DNA from 2 places in the Paenarthrobacter sp. 4246 genome. Region 2 is predicted to be linked to the other one. Evidence: predicted binding sites of a transcription regulator. Region 2 holds the regulator's gene; the other holds the start of a gene.
The links. Region 2 encodes LexA, which represses DNA repair genes until DNA is damaged. Its sites were predicted from a motif close to TCGAACANNTGTTCGA; they were not measured.
Positions count from the first base shown of each region.

Region 1: ABIE35_RS02915 (Y-family DNA polymerase) is a predicted target of LexA. The motif match lies at 2,504-2,519, and genes of this name have one in related genera.

Region 1 is NZ_JBEPOP010000002.1:32,738-40,695, reverse strand. Features, by position in the region: gene ABIE35_RS02935 (arsenate reductase/protein-tyrosine-phosphatase family protein) at 40-714, opposite strand; gene ABIE35_RS02930 (aquaporin) at 760-1,500, shown strand; gene ABIE35_RS02925 (ArsR/SmtB family transcription factor) at 1,552-1,899, shown strand; gene ABIE35_RS02920 (GNAT family N-acetyltransferase) at 1,896-2,408, shown strand; gene ABIE35_RS02915 (Y-family DNA polymerase) at 2,582-3,880, shown strand; gene ABIE35_RS02910 (uroporphyrinogen-III synthase) at 3,915-5,072, opposite strand; gene cobA (uroporphyrinogen-III C-methyltransferase) at 5,085-6,119, opposite strand; gene nirB (nitrite reductase large subunit NirB) at 6,129-7,958, opposite strand, start outside.
Region 2 is NZ_JBEPOP010000014.1:73,716-81,673, forward strand. Features, by position in the region: gene hflX (GTPase HflX) at 1-611, shown strand, start outside; gene ABIE35_RS20700 (ATP-dependent DNA helicase) at 604-2,664, shown strand; gene lexA (transcriptional repressor LexA) at 2,661-3,404, opposite strand; gene ABIE35_RS20710 (LysM peptidoglycan-binding domain-containing protein) at 3,750-4,109, shown strand; gene ABIE35_RS20715 (histidinol-phosphate transaminase) at 4,187-5,305, shown strand; gene hisB (imidazoleglycerol-phosphate dehydratase HisB) at 5,352-5,978, shown strand; gene hisH (imidazole glycerol phosphate synthase subunit HisH) at 5,975-6,727, shown strand; gene ABIE35_RS20730 (CG2302 family histidine operon protein) at 6,728-6,886, shown strand; gene priA (bifunctional 1-(5-phosphoribosyl)-5-((5-phosphoribosylamino)methylideneamino)imidazole-4-carboxamide isomerase/phosphoribosylanthranilate isomerase PriA) at 6,934-7,677, shown strand; gene ABIE35_RS20740 (SseB family protein) at 7,677-7,958, shown strand, end outside.

The sequences.
Region 1 (7,958 bases), on a different contig from region 2:
GATTGATGAATGTCAATATTGCGGCGGGCGCCAAGGTGACTAGGCGGCGGTGATGCGTGGCGCGAGGTCGTTGATCCGGCGGGTGATGTCATCGAAGGCACGGTCAAAGGCGGCCGTAGTGTCCAGGCGGAGGGGATCCGGCACGGACCAATGGATTCCGCCCAGCCTGGTCAGTTCTTCGTGCGCGTTGTCGCAGACGGTCACTACCAGGTCGGCCTCCTCTGCAACCTCTTCCAGGGTGCGCGGTGCGATGTCGGGCAGGTCCAGCCCATGACGCCGGGCGGTCTCGATGGCTCCGCGGGCGATGCGGTTTGCGGGGCGCGTTCCGGCCGAGGCTGCGGGGATGTCGCTGACCTGCCGCCAGAGGGCGGTGGCCAGCTGGGAGCGGGCACTGTTGCGCGTACAGACGAACAGGACACGGCTTGCTGTATGTGCCGCCCCGGGCACCAGCCCACTGAGGGCACCGGTGGCGAGGCGGAGGTAGCTGCGGCGCTTGTCGGCTTCGGAGCGATGGCGGGTTGCCAGGCCGGCTTCCTCCAGAGTGCGGAGGTGGTGGGAGAGCAGGTTGGCGGGCATGCCCAGTTCGGCCTGCAGTTCCGATGGCGAGAAGTCACCCAGGGTCAGCAGGTCCATGATGCGCAGGCGTGCCGGATCGGCAAGGGCTGCGTGCCTGGCTACCCGGGCCTGGAATGTGTCGACTGCTTCAATATTCATTGATTCAATTTTGACTGAGTTAATTCCATGCGTCAAGCTGTTGGCATGACTTCACTCCAGCCGCCCCTGTGGCGCCGTGCCATCGCTGAATTCCTCGGCACCGGCCTGCTCGTTGCCATCGTCGTTGGTTCCGGAATTGCCGCAGCCCAGCTCTCGCCCAATGACGCAGGCCTGCAGTTGCTGCAAAACAGCACGGCCACGGTGCTTGGCCTGACGGTGTTGATCCTGGTGTTCGGGCCGGTCAGTGGCGCCCACTTCAACCCGGTTGTCTCCATGGTGGACTGGTTCCTCGGACGGCGCGGCGGATCCGGCTTGTCCTTGCCGGACCTCGGCCTCTACGTCCTGGCCCAGATTGCCGGTGCCATCGGTGGCAGTGTCTTGGCGAACGCGATGTTTGAAGTGGGTACGTCCATCTCGACCAAGGAGCGGGCAATGGTGGGTCATCTGCTGGCCGAGGTGGTCGCGACTGCCGGTCTGGTCCTGCTGATCTTCTCCCTTGCGGCCACCAAACGCGGCGCTTTGGCCGCCCCGGCTGTAGGTGCCTACATCGGCGCTGCGTACTGGTTTACGTCCTCGACGTCGTTCGCGAACCCGGCCGTGACCATCGGCCGCATCTTCAGCGACACCTTCGCTGGCATTGCGCCGGGTTCCGTCCCGCCATTCCTCGCCGTCCAGGTCGTCGGCGCTGCTGTTGGTGTTGGAATCCTGCTCCTGCTCTTCCCGCATGCCGGCCGGGCCGCCGCCGACGTTGTCATCCCTCACTCCGTCGAAGCGGCCAAGCAGTAGTCCCGTCGGCCTAAACATTGATGAATGTCAATGTTGCGGCATAATAGGTAGATGACCTCGCTGCCCTTGCTTGAGCCGGACACGCAGACCATCTGCTGCCCGCCAGCTACCCCTGCCCTTGGCGCTGAGGAGGCACAGCGCCGGGCCATCGTGTTCAAAGCGCTGGCGGATCCCAACCGGCTGCGCCTGCTCTCCATCGTCAAGGCCGCCGACGGCGGTGAGTCCTGCGTCTGCGACCTCACCGAACCGCTGGAGCTGGGCCAACCCACCGTCTCCCACCATTTGAAGATCCTGGTCGAGGCCGGTCTGTTGCACCGTGAAAAGCGCGGCACCTGGGCTTATTACTCGCTGGTCCCCGGAGCCTTGGATGACGTCGCCGGAGTCCTCGCGGCCCTATGAACCGTGATTTTGATGTCCGGTCCATGCATCAAGGCGACTGGCCTGCTGTGCAGCGCATCTTCCAACAGGGTATCGAGACGGGGCATGCCACCTTTGAGGAGAGCGCTCCCGCTTGGGAATCCTTCAACGCCTCCAGGTTGAAGGCGCACCGGCTCGTCGCCGAAGCGTCCGGGCGGGGCGTTCTGGGATGGGCCGCCGTCTCCGCCGTCTCGTCCCGGCCTGCCTACGCGGGTGTGGTCGAACACTCCATCTATGTTGCGCCTGAAGCCCGCGGGCTCGGTCTAGGCAAAGCCATTTTGCAGGCACTCATCGAATCCACCGAGCGCGACGGGGTGTGGACCATCCAATCCAGTGTCTTCCCGGAGAATCAGTCCAGCCTCCGGATCCACGAATCGGCCGGTTTCCGGGTCGTCGGACACAGGAGCCGCATCGCCCGCATGACCTACGGTCCCGCCGCCGGCCAATGGCGGGACACGCTCCTGCTCGAACGCCGCTCACCCGCAGTGTAACTATCTGATTGATACCGCTCACCGAACCGGCGGCATTCTTGTCGATGGTCCGGCCGAAGCCTTCTTGTCGGTGCGGGGCGGTACAGTAGAGCTATTCGAATATATGTTCGAATGTGCGGCGTGTCCTGCTCCGGAACAGCGGCGTGCGTGCTAGGGCCGAACGGAGGAGGACGATGTCCAAGCCAGCGCTCATGCATCAGATGCAGGAGATCGCGCACGTGGATATCAACTGCTTCTATGCGTCGGCGGAGCGTGCGTTCAACCCCTCGCTGGAGGGCAAGCCGCTGATCGTGCTGTCCAACAACGACGGCTGTGCAGTCACCAGGTCTCCGGAAGCCAAGAAACTGGGGATCGGCCTGGGGGAGCCATGGTTCAAACTTGCTCCACGGGCCAAGGAATGGGGACTCATTGCCCTCTCCAGCAACTACGAACTCTATGGGGACATCAGCTCCCGTGTCATGGAACTCCTGGCCCGCTACTCGGCGTGGCAGGAGGTCTACTCCATTGATGAGGCGTTTCTCGGAGTGAAAGGTCAACCGGAAGACCTGCTGGAGCTGGGACGCACCATCAAAGCGGCGTGCCAACGGCACGTGGGGGTTCCGGTCTGCGTTGGCATCGCCAGGACCAAGACCCTCGCCAAGCTGGCCAACAAATGGGCCAAGCACAATCCGGTCTTCAACGGCGTGTGCCGCTGGGATTCGATCCCCGAAGCCCAACGCGAAGCTCTCATGGCACGACTCTCCGTGATGGAGATCTGGGGTGTTGCCACCAGGCTGACCAAACGCCTGAATGCCATGGGAATCTTCTCCATCCTGGACCTGGTCCGGGCTGACCCCGTGGCCTTGCGGGACAAGTTCTCCATCGTCATGATGCGCACGGTGCTGGAATTGCAGGGAACCCCGTGCATCCCGATGGAGGAGGAAAGGATCGGGAGGGACCAGTTGATCTTCTCCCGCTCCTTTTCCACGCCGATTACGACGGCGGCGCAGCTGCGGCAGGTGCTCAGCATCTACGGACAGATGGCCAGTGCCAGGCTGGCCAAACATGACCTCCAAGCAAAGCTGTTGACGGCCTTTGCTGCCACATCGGTCTACAACCCCAACGACAAGTCGTTTCCCACCGTTAACGTCAAACTGCCCATGCCCACTTCGGATCCGGTGCTGCTGACCAAGGCAGCGCATGCGTTGGTTCCAAGGATGCAGGAAGGCGTGAGATACGCCAAAGCCGGGATCATGGTTACCGACCTCCGCCCCAGCGGCAACCAGAAGCCCCTGGAGATCTTCGAAAACCGGCACGAAGAGCGTGGCATCGGCCCCCTGCTGGAGCAAGTCAGCAAGCGGTACGGCCGCGGCTCCATCGGTTTGGGGCACGCTGGAATCAAGGGAGGACCGGATTGGTCCATGAAACGCGACATGCTCAGCCCCCGGTACACCACCAACTGGGATGAACTTCCCTTGGTGAAGGCGGCCTGACGCGGGAGCTAACCACCTCGTAGACGCAGGGAGGCTACGCCCGCAGCCGGTAACCGCGCTTCACTACGGTCTCCACGAGCTTGCCATCCGGTAGCGAGGAACGCAGACGGCTGACCGTCATGTCCAGCGCATGCACAGAGCCGCGAAGGTCCAGCAGGTCCGAGAGCGCTTCCCGGGACAGTACTGCTCCGCCCGCGCCGAGCAGTGCCCGCAGGAGCAGCAGGGGAGCTGGTGCCAGGTCCACCACCTCACCGTTGATCCGCAGGCAGCGCCCGCGCAGTTCGATCGTGGCGCTCTTGGTCTCCAACCGCCGCACATGGTTGAGGGACAAGTGTTCGGTCACCAACCGGATCAGCGCGCCCATCCGGTAACGGTCCGGGATCAGTGGCGTCAGCCCGGCGTCGACCAGCGGTTGCGCGGTGACCGGCCCAACAGCGGCAACGGTGACGGGGCCCTTGAGGGCTTCGATGAGCTGGCGGTACAGGCCCATTTCGTGGGCTGTGCTCCACATGGCGTCTACGGCTGGAGCGCTGGTGAACGTCAGTACGTCCAGGTTGCCGCCCACCACTGCCTCGATCAGGCGCGGCAGCTTGTCTTCACCATCGGGCTTCACCCAGCGGTACGGGGTCACCGTCAGGACCGTGGCGCCGGACATGCGGAGCCGTTCCAGCTGGCGGACATCGGTGTATCCATGAAGTTGCACGGCCACGGTTTTGCCGCGCACGCCTTCTGCAAGCAGCATGTCCACCAGCGTGGCGGTGGTTTCGTCGCTGCTGATTCCGACGTCGGCAAGTCCGGCAGCGCGCACGGCACCGCGGGCCTTGGGGCCACGGACGAACATGCGGCAGGCGGACAGGGTTTCCAGGAGTTGCTCACCGATGCCGAAGGAGTCGGCGGCCTCGCACCAGCGGCGCATGCCGTAGGCGGTGGTGGCGATGCAAATATCCGGCTTTGCAGCAATGATGGTGCGCGTGTCCTCGATGAGGACCATGTCTTCCTGCACAGGGGCGATCTTCAGGGCGGGGGCGTGCAACACGCTGGCACCGCGACGCTCCAGTGCCTCAATGAGGTCACGGGAGCGGCGGTGCGAGGTGACGCCGATTCGGAATCCGTCCAGCGGGGCGTCGACGGCTTCGGAAACCTCCGGAGCGGCAGTAGCGTCGTGGACTTCGATGGCGCGTGCAACAGTCATGTGTTTTTACCTTCAGGCTTCAAGGAGCGAAGCCGCCAGGCGGCTCAGTTCAGCGGATGCTTCTGCATGGTTGCGGTTGGCTTCAGCCACCCGGACCACCTCGCCGATGACCAGCACGGCCGGGTTGCTGCAGCCTGTGGCAGCTGTTTCGATCGTACCCAGATCAGCGATGGTGGTGCGCTGCCCCGGGCGGTAGCCACGTTCCACCACAGCCATGGGCATGTCCGCGTCCATGCCTGCCCGGCGCAGCCCTGCTGCAAGCTGGGGAAGGGTACCAATGCCCATGAGGACCACAATCGTGCCGCCAAGTCCGGCAAGGTGGGTGTGTTCCTTCTCGGTCAAGGGGGCATGGCCGGACACTACGGTGAACATGTGGCTGACTTCGCGGTGCGTGACCGGGATCCCGGCCGCGGCGGGAACGGAGATGGCGCTGGTGACACCGGATATCACCCGCACCGGTACGCCGGCCGCAACACAGGCGGCCACTTCCTCGCCGCCTCGGCCAAATACATACGGATCGCCGCCCTTGAGCCGGACCACGTTCTTGCCCAGCAGCGCAGCTTCCACCATGAGCTTCTCGATGTCACGCTGGGTCACCTTGTGCAGGCCCGGCTGCTTGCCAACATCCACCAGTTCGGCCGAGGTCAGGTCGGCCAGCTCCTGGTACGGGGCCAGACGGTCGTAGAACACCACATCGGCATCACGCAGGGCGTCCACGGCGCCAACCGTGAGCAGGTCCAAGGCTCCTGGACCTCCGCCCACCAAGGTCACGTGGCCGGCGGCGCCCGGTGCCGGCTCAAACGCGACAGGTATCCCCGCATCGCGGCAGCGTTCCACCAGCGGCAGCCACCCTGCGTCGCCGTCGTCCACTATCGCCACCAGGAACGGGCGCTCCGGAAGTTGACCGTCGCCCGGTACACCTTCCGGGGTGCTCAGCCGGTACACGTTGGCACCGGCGGACTGATAGCGGCGTACGGCTTGGCGGGCAGACTTTTCCGATCCCGTGACAAGGACGTCACGGCCGGTGAGATCAATGGTGAGCTGCATGGTGAACCCCTAGTTTCCTGCGCCGACGGTTTCGCTGCGGACCGGGATGGTGGAAGCGATGAGCACGCCGCCCTTTTCCTCGTTGGTGGCCGGGCGGATCTGGCCACGCTCCGGAACGAAGGAGATGGACTCGTCCTTCTGGTCGGGGGCGTTGACAAACGAACGGAAACGGCGGAGGCGCTCCGGGTCCTTCAAGGTCTCGGCCCACTCGTCCTCGTAGGTGTCGATGTGCTTGGCCATGGCCGCTTCAAGCTCTTCGGCGATGCCCAGGGAGTCGTTGACCACTACCTCCTCGACGTGCTTGATGCCGCCGTCGAGTTCTTCCTGCCAGCGCGCGGTGCGCTGGAGGCGGTCAGCGGTGCGGATGTAGTACATGAGGTAGCGGTCGATGTACTTGAGCAGGGTTTCGTCGTCCAGGTCCTTGGCCAGCAGCTGGGCGTGGGCCGGAGTGGCGCCTCCGTTGCCACCGACGTACAGGTTCCAGCCATCGGCCGTGGCGATGACGCCCACGTCCTTGCCGCGGGCTTCGGCACATTCGCGGGCGCAACCGGACACGCCCATCTTCAGCTTGTGCGGGCTGCGGAGGCCACGGTAGCGAAGCTCCAAAGCGATGGCCATGGCTACCGAATCCTGGACACCGAAACGGCACCATGTGGATCCAACGCAGGACTTCACCGTACGGAGGCTCTTTCCGTAGGCCTGGCCGGACTCGAAACCGGCGTCCACCAGTTCCTTCCAGATGTCCGGGAGCTGCTCCAGGCGGGCACCGAACATATCAATGCGCTGGCCGCCGGTGATCTTGGTGTAGAGGTTGTACTTCTCGGCAACTGCGGCGATGACGCCGAGGCCCTTGGGCGTGATCTCACCACCGGCGATGCGGGGGACCACGGAGTACGTGCCGTCCTTCTGCATGTTCGCCAAGGCGCGGTCGTTGGTGTCCTGAAGGGAGCCGCGGCCGGCATCCAGGACGTAGGCCGAGTGCTGGCTGGCCAGGATGGAGGCGATGGTCGGCTTGCAGATATCGCAGCCCGCACCAGTGCCGTACTTGGCCATGATCTCTTCGAATGAGGTGAGTTCCAGGACGCGGATGGCGTCGAACAGTTCCTGCCGGGAGAGACTGATGTGCTCGCACAGCGCCTTGGAGACCTCGATGCCGGACTTCGTCAGTTCGCCTTCGAGGAGCTTCTTCAGCATGGGGACACAAGAACCGCACTGCGTGCCGGCGCGGGTGCAGCCCTTGAGTTCGCCTAGTTCCTGGACGGGAGCATTGCCTTCGCAGGCTCCGCATCCGTTGATGGTGTCCCGGATGGTCCCGGCCGCAACGTTGTTGCAGGAGCACAGGATGGCGTCGTCCGGCAGTTCGGTCTCGGGAGCTTCGCCGCCACCGGCGGCGCTCAAGTATGCACCGGGCTCTGCCGCGAGCTCGCGTCCCAGTAGCGGGCGGAGGCTCATGTAGGGGGAAGCGTCGCCCACGAAGATACCGCCCAGGAGGGTCTTGGCATCGTCTGTGGTGACAATCTTCTGGTAGACGCCACGTGCGGGGTCGGCGTAGACAATTTCCAGGGAGTGCTCGGTCCGGGCAAAGGCGTCGCCGAAGCTGGCAACGTCAACGCCGGACAATTTGAGCTTGGTGGCAGTGTCAAAACCGGGGAACGTCGCTTCGCCACCATGCAGGCGGTCGGCAACGATCTCGGCCATGGTGTTGGCGGGTGCTACCAAGCCAAGGCACATCCCTTCAAAGTTGGCCACTTCGCCGATGGCCCAGATGCCGTCCACTTCAGTGGCGCAGAAATCGTTGATGACCACGCCGCCGCGTTGACCCAGGCTGAAGAGCTGTTC
Region 2 (7,958 bases):
TCACTGACGCTGGTGTGCTGGTGGAGAACGCCCTGTTCGCCACCTTGGATCCCACCGTCCGTAAAGCCCAAACGCCGGATGGCATCGGCTACACCTTGGCGGACACTGTGGGGTTTGTCCGTTCGTTGCCGACCCAGCTGATTGAAGCCTTCCGCTCCACCTTGGAAGAAGTGGCGGACGCAGACCTGATCCTGCACGTAGTGGACGCCTCGCATCCTGATCCCGAAGGCCAGATTGCTGCTGTCCGGGCTGTCTTCACGGAGGTGGATGCCCGCAAGGTGCCCGAGATCATCGTCCTGAACAAGGTTGATGTCGCGGACCCCTTCGTGGTGGAACGCCTCAAGCAGAAGGAACCCCGCCACGCGGTGGTCTCCACGCGCACGGGCCAGGGCATTGCTGAGTTGTTGGAAGACATCAGCCAGTCCATTCCCCGGCCGGGCGTACGCCTGGAGCTGCTCATTCCTTACGACCGTGGCGAAATGATCAGTAAACTGCACAGCTCCGACTCGGAAATCCTCACCCTTGAGCACGAGGAAAACGGGACCCGCGTTGTTGTCATGGTCCGCGAAGGACTGGCAGCCGAACTGGAGCCGTTCGTCACCAATGGTTGAGAAGGTGGCGGCAGACGCCGTCGAGTCGTTGGGGGAGAAGACCACCCTCGAGTTGTTGGACCGGGCTGTTGCCGGCATGGGCGGTCAAAGCCGTGCCGGCCAGCACGAGATGGCCAAGTATGTCACCAGGGCTATCGAGACCGGAGAGCACCTGCTGGTCCAGGCGGGAACGGGAACAGGTAAGTCCTTGGCGTACCTGATTCCGTTGATCGCGCATTCGATGGACAGCGACAAACCGACTTTGGTGTCCACCGCCACCTTGGCACTCCAAACGCAGATTGTTGGCCGGGACCTTCCCCGGCTGTTGGAGACCATCAACCCAGCCCTTGAACGCCCCGTCAACGTGGCGCTCGTCAAGGGCAGGGCGAACTACGTCTGCCGGCAAAAACTCGAAGGCGGGTTCCCCAGTGAGGAACCGTCCGAGGGACAGCTGTTTTCCCTGGGCGAGGACACCAGTGTCCCGCACTTTGCTGCGTCCATGGGGGGACCGCAATCACAGCTGGGCAAGGAAGTGGTCCGGCTTCGCGAATGGGCCGAAAAGACCACTACCGGCGACCGTGACGAACTCATGCCCGGCGTCACGGACCGCGCTTGGCGGCAAGTGTCCGTGACGTCCATGGAGTGCCTCGGCGCGCAGAAATGTCCCCTCGCCGAGGAGTGCTTCAGTGAGTTGGCCCGGTCCCGCGCAGGCGAGGCCGACGTCGTGGTCACCAACCACGCCATGCTGGCCGTCAGTGCCTTCGAAGGGCTGGCTGTGCTGCCCGAATACGACGTCGTGGTAGTCGATGAGGCCCACGAACTGCAGGACCGGGTGACGGGCGCGGTGTCAGGCCAGTTGTCCGTGGCCATGGTTCATGCGGCGGCGTCGAGCGCACGCAAGCACACCGCCATCACCGTGGATGCCCTCAATGCGGCGGCCGATCGCTTGGATATGGCCATAGCGGGCGTGCCCAACGGTCTTTTGCCCAACGGGCTCAATGACGAACAGCTCGACTGTTTGGACCAACTGAGGGAAGCCACACGCGCAGCATTGTCGGATTCGAAGACGGAATCTTCCAACGCGGTCGACGGCGGCAGGCAACTTGCTCGCTCACGGCTCATGCTCATTCTTGAGCTTTGCGAGCGGATGCTCGCGGCCAAGGAGAACCGGGAAGTGGTGTGGTTTTCCCGCAACAGCACGTTCGATCCCCAGCAGGGATACTCTCAACCAGACGAGACCGCTCCGGCCTTGATCAACATTGCACCCCTGAGTGTGGCGGGACGCTTGCGTGAAGGTCTCTTTGCCGATCACACGGTGGTGTTAACTTCCGCTACTCTGGCCATCGGCTCGGCTTTCGAACCGGCTGCAGGCGGCCTTGGACTGATTGGCGATGGAGCACCAAGCTGGACCGGGATTGATGTCGGCTCGCCCTTCGATTACCCCAAGCAGGGTGTGCTCTACGTGGCCAAGCACTTGCCCAAGCCCGGCCGCGGAACTTCGCCTGAGGCCCTGGATGAGTTGGAAGACCTCATCCGCGCCTCCGGTGGGGGAGCGCTGTGTCTTTTCTCGTCGCGGCGGGCGGCTGAGGAGGCCGCCGATGCCATGAGACTCCGTCTCGACGTCAGTATTCTCTGTCAGGGTGAATCCACCATGGCAGCACTGGTGAAGCAGTTCGCTGACGAGCCCGATACCTGCCTCTTCGGCACGATGTCGCTGTGGCAGGGTGTGGATGTGCCCGGTGGTTCGTGCCGCCTTGTGGTTATAGACCGAATCCCGTTCCCGCGTCCGGATGACCCGTTGATGACGGCCCGATCGCGTGCCGTGGCACAGTCGGGTGGGAACGGATTCATGGCCGTGTCAGCAACGCACGCTGCCATCCGTCTGGCCCAAGGGGCTGGCCGGCTCATCCGTTCCACGGGAGACAAAGGGGTTGTGGCGGTCCTTGACTCCAGGCTCTCAACAGAGCGGTACGGGGGCTTCCTCAGGGCAGCCCTGCCGCCGTTCTGGGCGACGACGGATAGAACCGTGGTGCGGGGCGTGCTGGAGCGCCTGGGGCCAGCCAAAGCCTCCTAGAGGGAACGCAGGACCGACACGACCTTGCCCATGATGGTGGCCTGGTCGCCAAGGATGGGTTCGTACTGGGTGTTCTGCGGAAGAAGCCACGTGTGCCCATCGCGCTGGCGGAAAGTTTTGACCGTTGCTTCGTCGTCCAGCAGGGCGGCAACGATGTCTCCGTTGATGGCATCGTTCTGCCTGCGGACAACTACCCAGTCGCCGTCGCAGATCGCGGCATCGATCATCGAGTCGCCGGCTACCTTCAGCATGAAGAGTTCGCCGTGCCCTACGAGTTGCCGGGGCAGGGCAAGCACGTCCTCCACTGTCTGGTCAGCAAGGATGGGCCCACCGGCAGCGATACGACCGACCAGCGGAACCATGGCAGTATCGCTGGCGCTGGCAAGCTCGGTCACGGCAAAGCCACCCGTGCTGCGGAGAGCAGTGGGTGCTTCCACTCCCGGAATGGGTCCGCCATCGAGGGTCAAAGGCATGAGGACTTCCATGGCCCGGGGGCGTTTGGGATCGCGGCGGAGATACCCAAGCTTCTCCAGCTGGGAGAGCTGGTGCGTAACGCTCGACAGGCTTGCCAAGCCCACGGTGTCACCAATTTCACGCATGCTGGGCGGATAACCGTTGTCATTGACGGACCGCTGGATGGTTTCCAGGATCTTCTTCTGACGGACAGTCAGGCTCTTGGGAGTTTTTTGAGGCTGCTGGCTCCGCAGGGGTGCCCCGCCGCCGGTGGCTTTCGCTGCCATGTTCGCCAATGCCTTTCCATTCCGCCCGAAGTGTGCCCGGGGTCGTCGGGTCTGCAAAAAATGTCAGACCCTCCTGTTCCACTGAAACAGTGCTGTTTCTTCACTCAAACGTAGGGCAGCCACAGGCGTTTATCAAACATTTGTTCTAGCGAGTCTCGACACCGTTCGTTGATAAGTGCTAAAAATGTCATAGCAAGGTTCGAATATGTGTTCTATAAACCTGATGCTGACGCCGGATGTTCGAACGGAGTGTTCGAACTGACGGAGTTGGGCAGGGGAACGCACAGAATTGGCAGCCATGTACCGGGATCCGGCGCACGGCAATAGCTCAGAAGGGCTCAGCTCATGTCCGCAATCACTACGTTCGCTGATTTCCGCACCACCCAGGCGCCTGCGCGTCTGCGCCTGACCCGACGGGGACGGATGGTCTTCTTCGGCATCCCGGCAATGCTGCTGGTGGCTGCGCTGCTGAGTCTGGCTGGCTTCATCACGTCACCGGCCAAGGCCTCTGACTCGCAGGCGCAACTCCAGCCGCCTGTCGCCGTCACCGTTACAGTCCAGCCGGGACAGTCGCTGTGGGGTATCGCCGGCGCCGCTGCTCCCGAGCGGGATCCCCGCGATGTCATTTCGGAGATCATCCAGCTCAACGACCTCCGTGGCGGCCGGATCCAGCCCGGTCAGCAGCTGTTCGTACCCGCAAACTAGCGGGTTCCGTTCCGCATGAGGCGGCCCTCCGGCGTCACAGTTAGTCGGCAGTCCCGGCAGCCCCTTAAACTGTGGTGGTGAGTGACCAGCTTGAGCGACTTGACCGACTACCCCTCCGGACCAACCTGCGTGGACTGAGCCCTTATGGCGCTCCGCAGCTTGATGTCCCCATTTTGCTCAATGTCAACGAAAACACCCATGGCGTCCCGGCTGATGTGCAGGCGGCCATCACGGAGGCTGTTGCTGCTGCGGCCACAGGGCTCAACCGCTACCCGGACCGGGAGTTCACGGAACTTCGCCAGTCGCTGGCCGAGTATCTTGGCCACAATCTTTCCCCGGACAACATCTGGGCAGCCAATGGATCCAATGAGGTTCTGCAGCAGATCCTCCAAGCATTTGGCGGACCTGGCCGGAAGGCACTGGGATTCCCGCCCACGTACTCAATGTACCCATTGCTTGCCAGCGGCACGGATACCGAATACGTCCGCGGAGTCAGGGCTGACGACTACGGCCTGGATGCTGCCTCCGCTGCTGCGCAGGTCCGGGAGACCGGTGCCAACATCGTGTTCCTGTGTTCGCCAAACAATCCCACGGGAACAGGTCTGGGGTTGGATGTCGTTGAGGCCGTATATGAGGCAGGCGAAGCCAGTCAGGCAATAGTGATCGTGGACGAGGCATATCACGAGTTCGCGCACGACAATACCCCGAGCGCCCTGACCTTGTTGCCGGGACGCGAGCGTCTGATCGTGTCCCGCACCATGAGCAAGGCATTTGCCCTTGCCGGTGCCCGGCTTGGCTACATGGCTGCAGCTCCCGAGGTCACGGATGCCATTCGGCTGGTCCGCCTTCCTTACCACCTGTCGGCTGTTACCCAGGCAACCGCCCTGGCTGCGCTCAACCACAGGGAAGCCCTGATGGCGGACGTCGAGGACATCAAGGTCCAGCGCGACCGTATTGTGACCGAGCTCCTGCGCATGGGCCTGAAGCCTGCCGAGTCGGACTCCAACTATGTCTTCTTCGGCGGACTCAAGGATCCTCATGCGATCTGGCAGGGCCTGCTTGACGCCGGCGTGCTGATCCGCGATGTCGGGATTCCCGGCCACCTCAGGGTCACTGCTGGCACCGAACCGGAAACCACGGCCTTCCTCGAGGCGCTGGAAGCGCTGTTGGACGGCCAGGCGTCACAGCCCGCCTAAACTTGTCCATAGACCCAACCCACTCTTCGTGTATAAGGACGTCCCAATGAGCGAAACCGGCGCCACGCCGTCCGCTGCCCGCACCGCGCGCATGGAGCGCACCACCAGCGAATCCTCCGTCCTGGTGGAGATCAACCTGGACGGATCAGGTGTCTCGGACATCAGCACCTCGGTTCCGTTCTACGACCACATGCTGACGGCGCTGTGCAAGCACTCGTTGATCGACATGACCGTGAAGGCCACCGGCGATACCCACATCGACGCCCACCACACTGTCGAAGATGTTGCCATCACCTTTGGCGAGGTGCTGCGCACCGCTTTGGGCAACAAGGCAGGCATCCGCCGCTTCGGCGAAGCCACTGTTCCTCTGGATGAGGCCCTTGCCCACGCTGTGGTGGATGTTTCCGGCCGCCCCTACCTGGTTCACGGCGGAGAGCCGGCCGGCCAGGAGTACCACTTGATTGGTGGTCACTTCACCGGTTCATTGACCCGCCACGTTTTTGAGGCCATCACCCTGCACGCCGGGATTTGCCTGCACATGAACGTTCTCGCCGGCCGTGATCCCCACCACATCGTGGAAGCCCAATTCAAAGCCTTTGCCCGCGCACTCCGTGCTGCAGTTGAATCTGATCCCAGGGTCGAGGGCATCCCCTCCACCAAGGGGGCATTGTGAGCGGTCAGGTCCTGAAGGACGGGGCAGTGGCCGACACCATCGCTTCGGTCAAGCCCGAGTCCCCGGAAGGCAAGCCCACCGTCACGGTGCTCGACTATGGTTCGGGTAACGTACGTTCGGCTGTCAGGGCGCTGGAGCGTGCCGGCGCCCATGTAGTGCTGAGCTCCAAGCCTGAAGACGTGCTCAACGCCGACGGCCTGGTGGTCCCCGGCGTCGGTGCTTTCGAGACCGTCATGAAGGAACTTAAGGCCGTGGATGCCATCCGGATGATCGGACGCCGGGTTGCCGGCGGCCGGCCTGTGCTGGCCATCTGTGTTGGTTTGCAGGTTCTGTTTGAAGCCGGTGTGGAACACGGCACCGAATCCGAGGGCATGGCCGAGTGGCCCGGCAAGGTGGAGCTCCTGCCTGCTCCCGTCGTCCCGCACATGGGATGGAACACTGTGGATGTGCCGGAAGGCTCCAAGCTTTTTGCCGGCGTCGAGCAGGAGCGTTTCTATTTTGTGCACTCGTACGGTGTGCAGGAATGGAACTTCGATGTTGTGCAGCCTCGCATGGCCCCGCCGCAGGTGACGTGGTCCGAGCACGGCGCACGGTTCATTGCCGCCGTGGAAAATGGGCCACTGTGCGCTACCCAGTTCCACCCGGAAAAGTCGGGGGACGCCGGGGCGCGCCTGCTGCGGAACTGGGTGGACGGCCTGAGAAAGACCGCCACTTCAGGAGCGGAAACCTCCGGAAGCGGTGCCGCCTAGATGTGGTCTGTTGTCCTCATGGGCCTTGCCGGCGTACTGGTGGGCGGCGGTATTTCCTTCCATCAGCAGAAGAAGCCCCGCTGGGTTTCCATCTCTTTCTACATGCTGGCAGGGTTGTCCCTGCTGGCTGCCTACCTCCTGACGCTGCCCGGTAACTGAACCGGTCACCAAGAACCCGCGTCAAACCTCGAACTCCAAGGACCCACATGACCACCTCTGCCCAGCCCGTTCTGGAACTCCTGCCCGCCGTCGACATCGTTGACGGCCAGGCGGTCCGCCTCCTCCAAGGAGAGGCCGGCTCGGAGACCAGCTACGGAACGCCTCTGGAAGCAGCCCTGAACTGGCAGAATGCCGGCGCTGAATGGGTTCATATGGTGGACCTCGACGCCGCATTCGGTCGCGGCAACAACGCGGACCTCATCAGCGAGGTAGTGAAGCAACTGAACGTCAAGATAGAGCTGTCCGGTGGCCTGCGCGATGACGAATCGTTGGAGCGTGCCTTGGAACTGGGTGTCGCGCGGGTGAATCTTGGCACGGCAGCGCTGGAGAACCCCGAGTGGACCCGCAGGGCCATTGACCGCTTCGGTGACAAGATCGCCGTCGGACTTGACGTCCGGGGTACCACCCTTGCCGGGCGGGGCTGGACCAAGGAGGGCGGCGACCTTTGGGAAGTCCTGGCCCGCCTTGAGGATGCCGGCTGCGCGCGCTACGTCGTCACGGACGTTACCAAGGACGGAACCTTGCAGGGGCCCAACGTGGAATTGCTGCGGCAGATGGTGGAGAAGACCGGAAAGCCTGTTGTCGCCTCGGGAGGCATCTCCAGCCTTGAGGACCTCCGAGTCCTGCGTGAACTCGTACCGCTGGGCGTCGAGGGTGCGATTGTGGGCAAGGCACTCTATGCCGGTGCCTTCACGCTGCCCGAAGCCCTGGACGTTGCCGGTCGTCGCTGATGCCCCACGACGCCGGACACCCGCAAGGTCGCCAAGGCCACCCTGGTGCAGGCAGCCGGCACTTGCCGGGCCACATTGCCGCCGCCCTGGCCGGGGCCGGGGGAGCGACTGACTCTGCCGGGCAACCGTGGGCAGGCAGGAGCCTTAGTGGGGACGACGCCAGGATCCATAACTTTGAGGACGACGACGGAACGGCCGACGCCGGCTACGTCACCGCGATTGCCGCGTTGATCAACGGCACCGGAACCGAGGCCGATGTTGTGGCCTCGCTGGCTACTGCA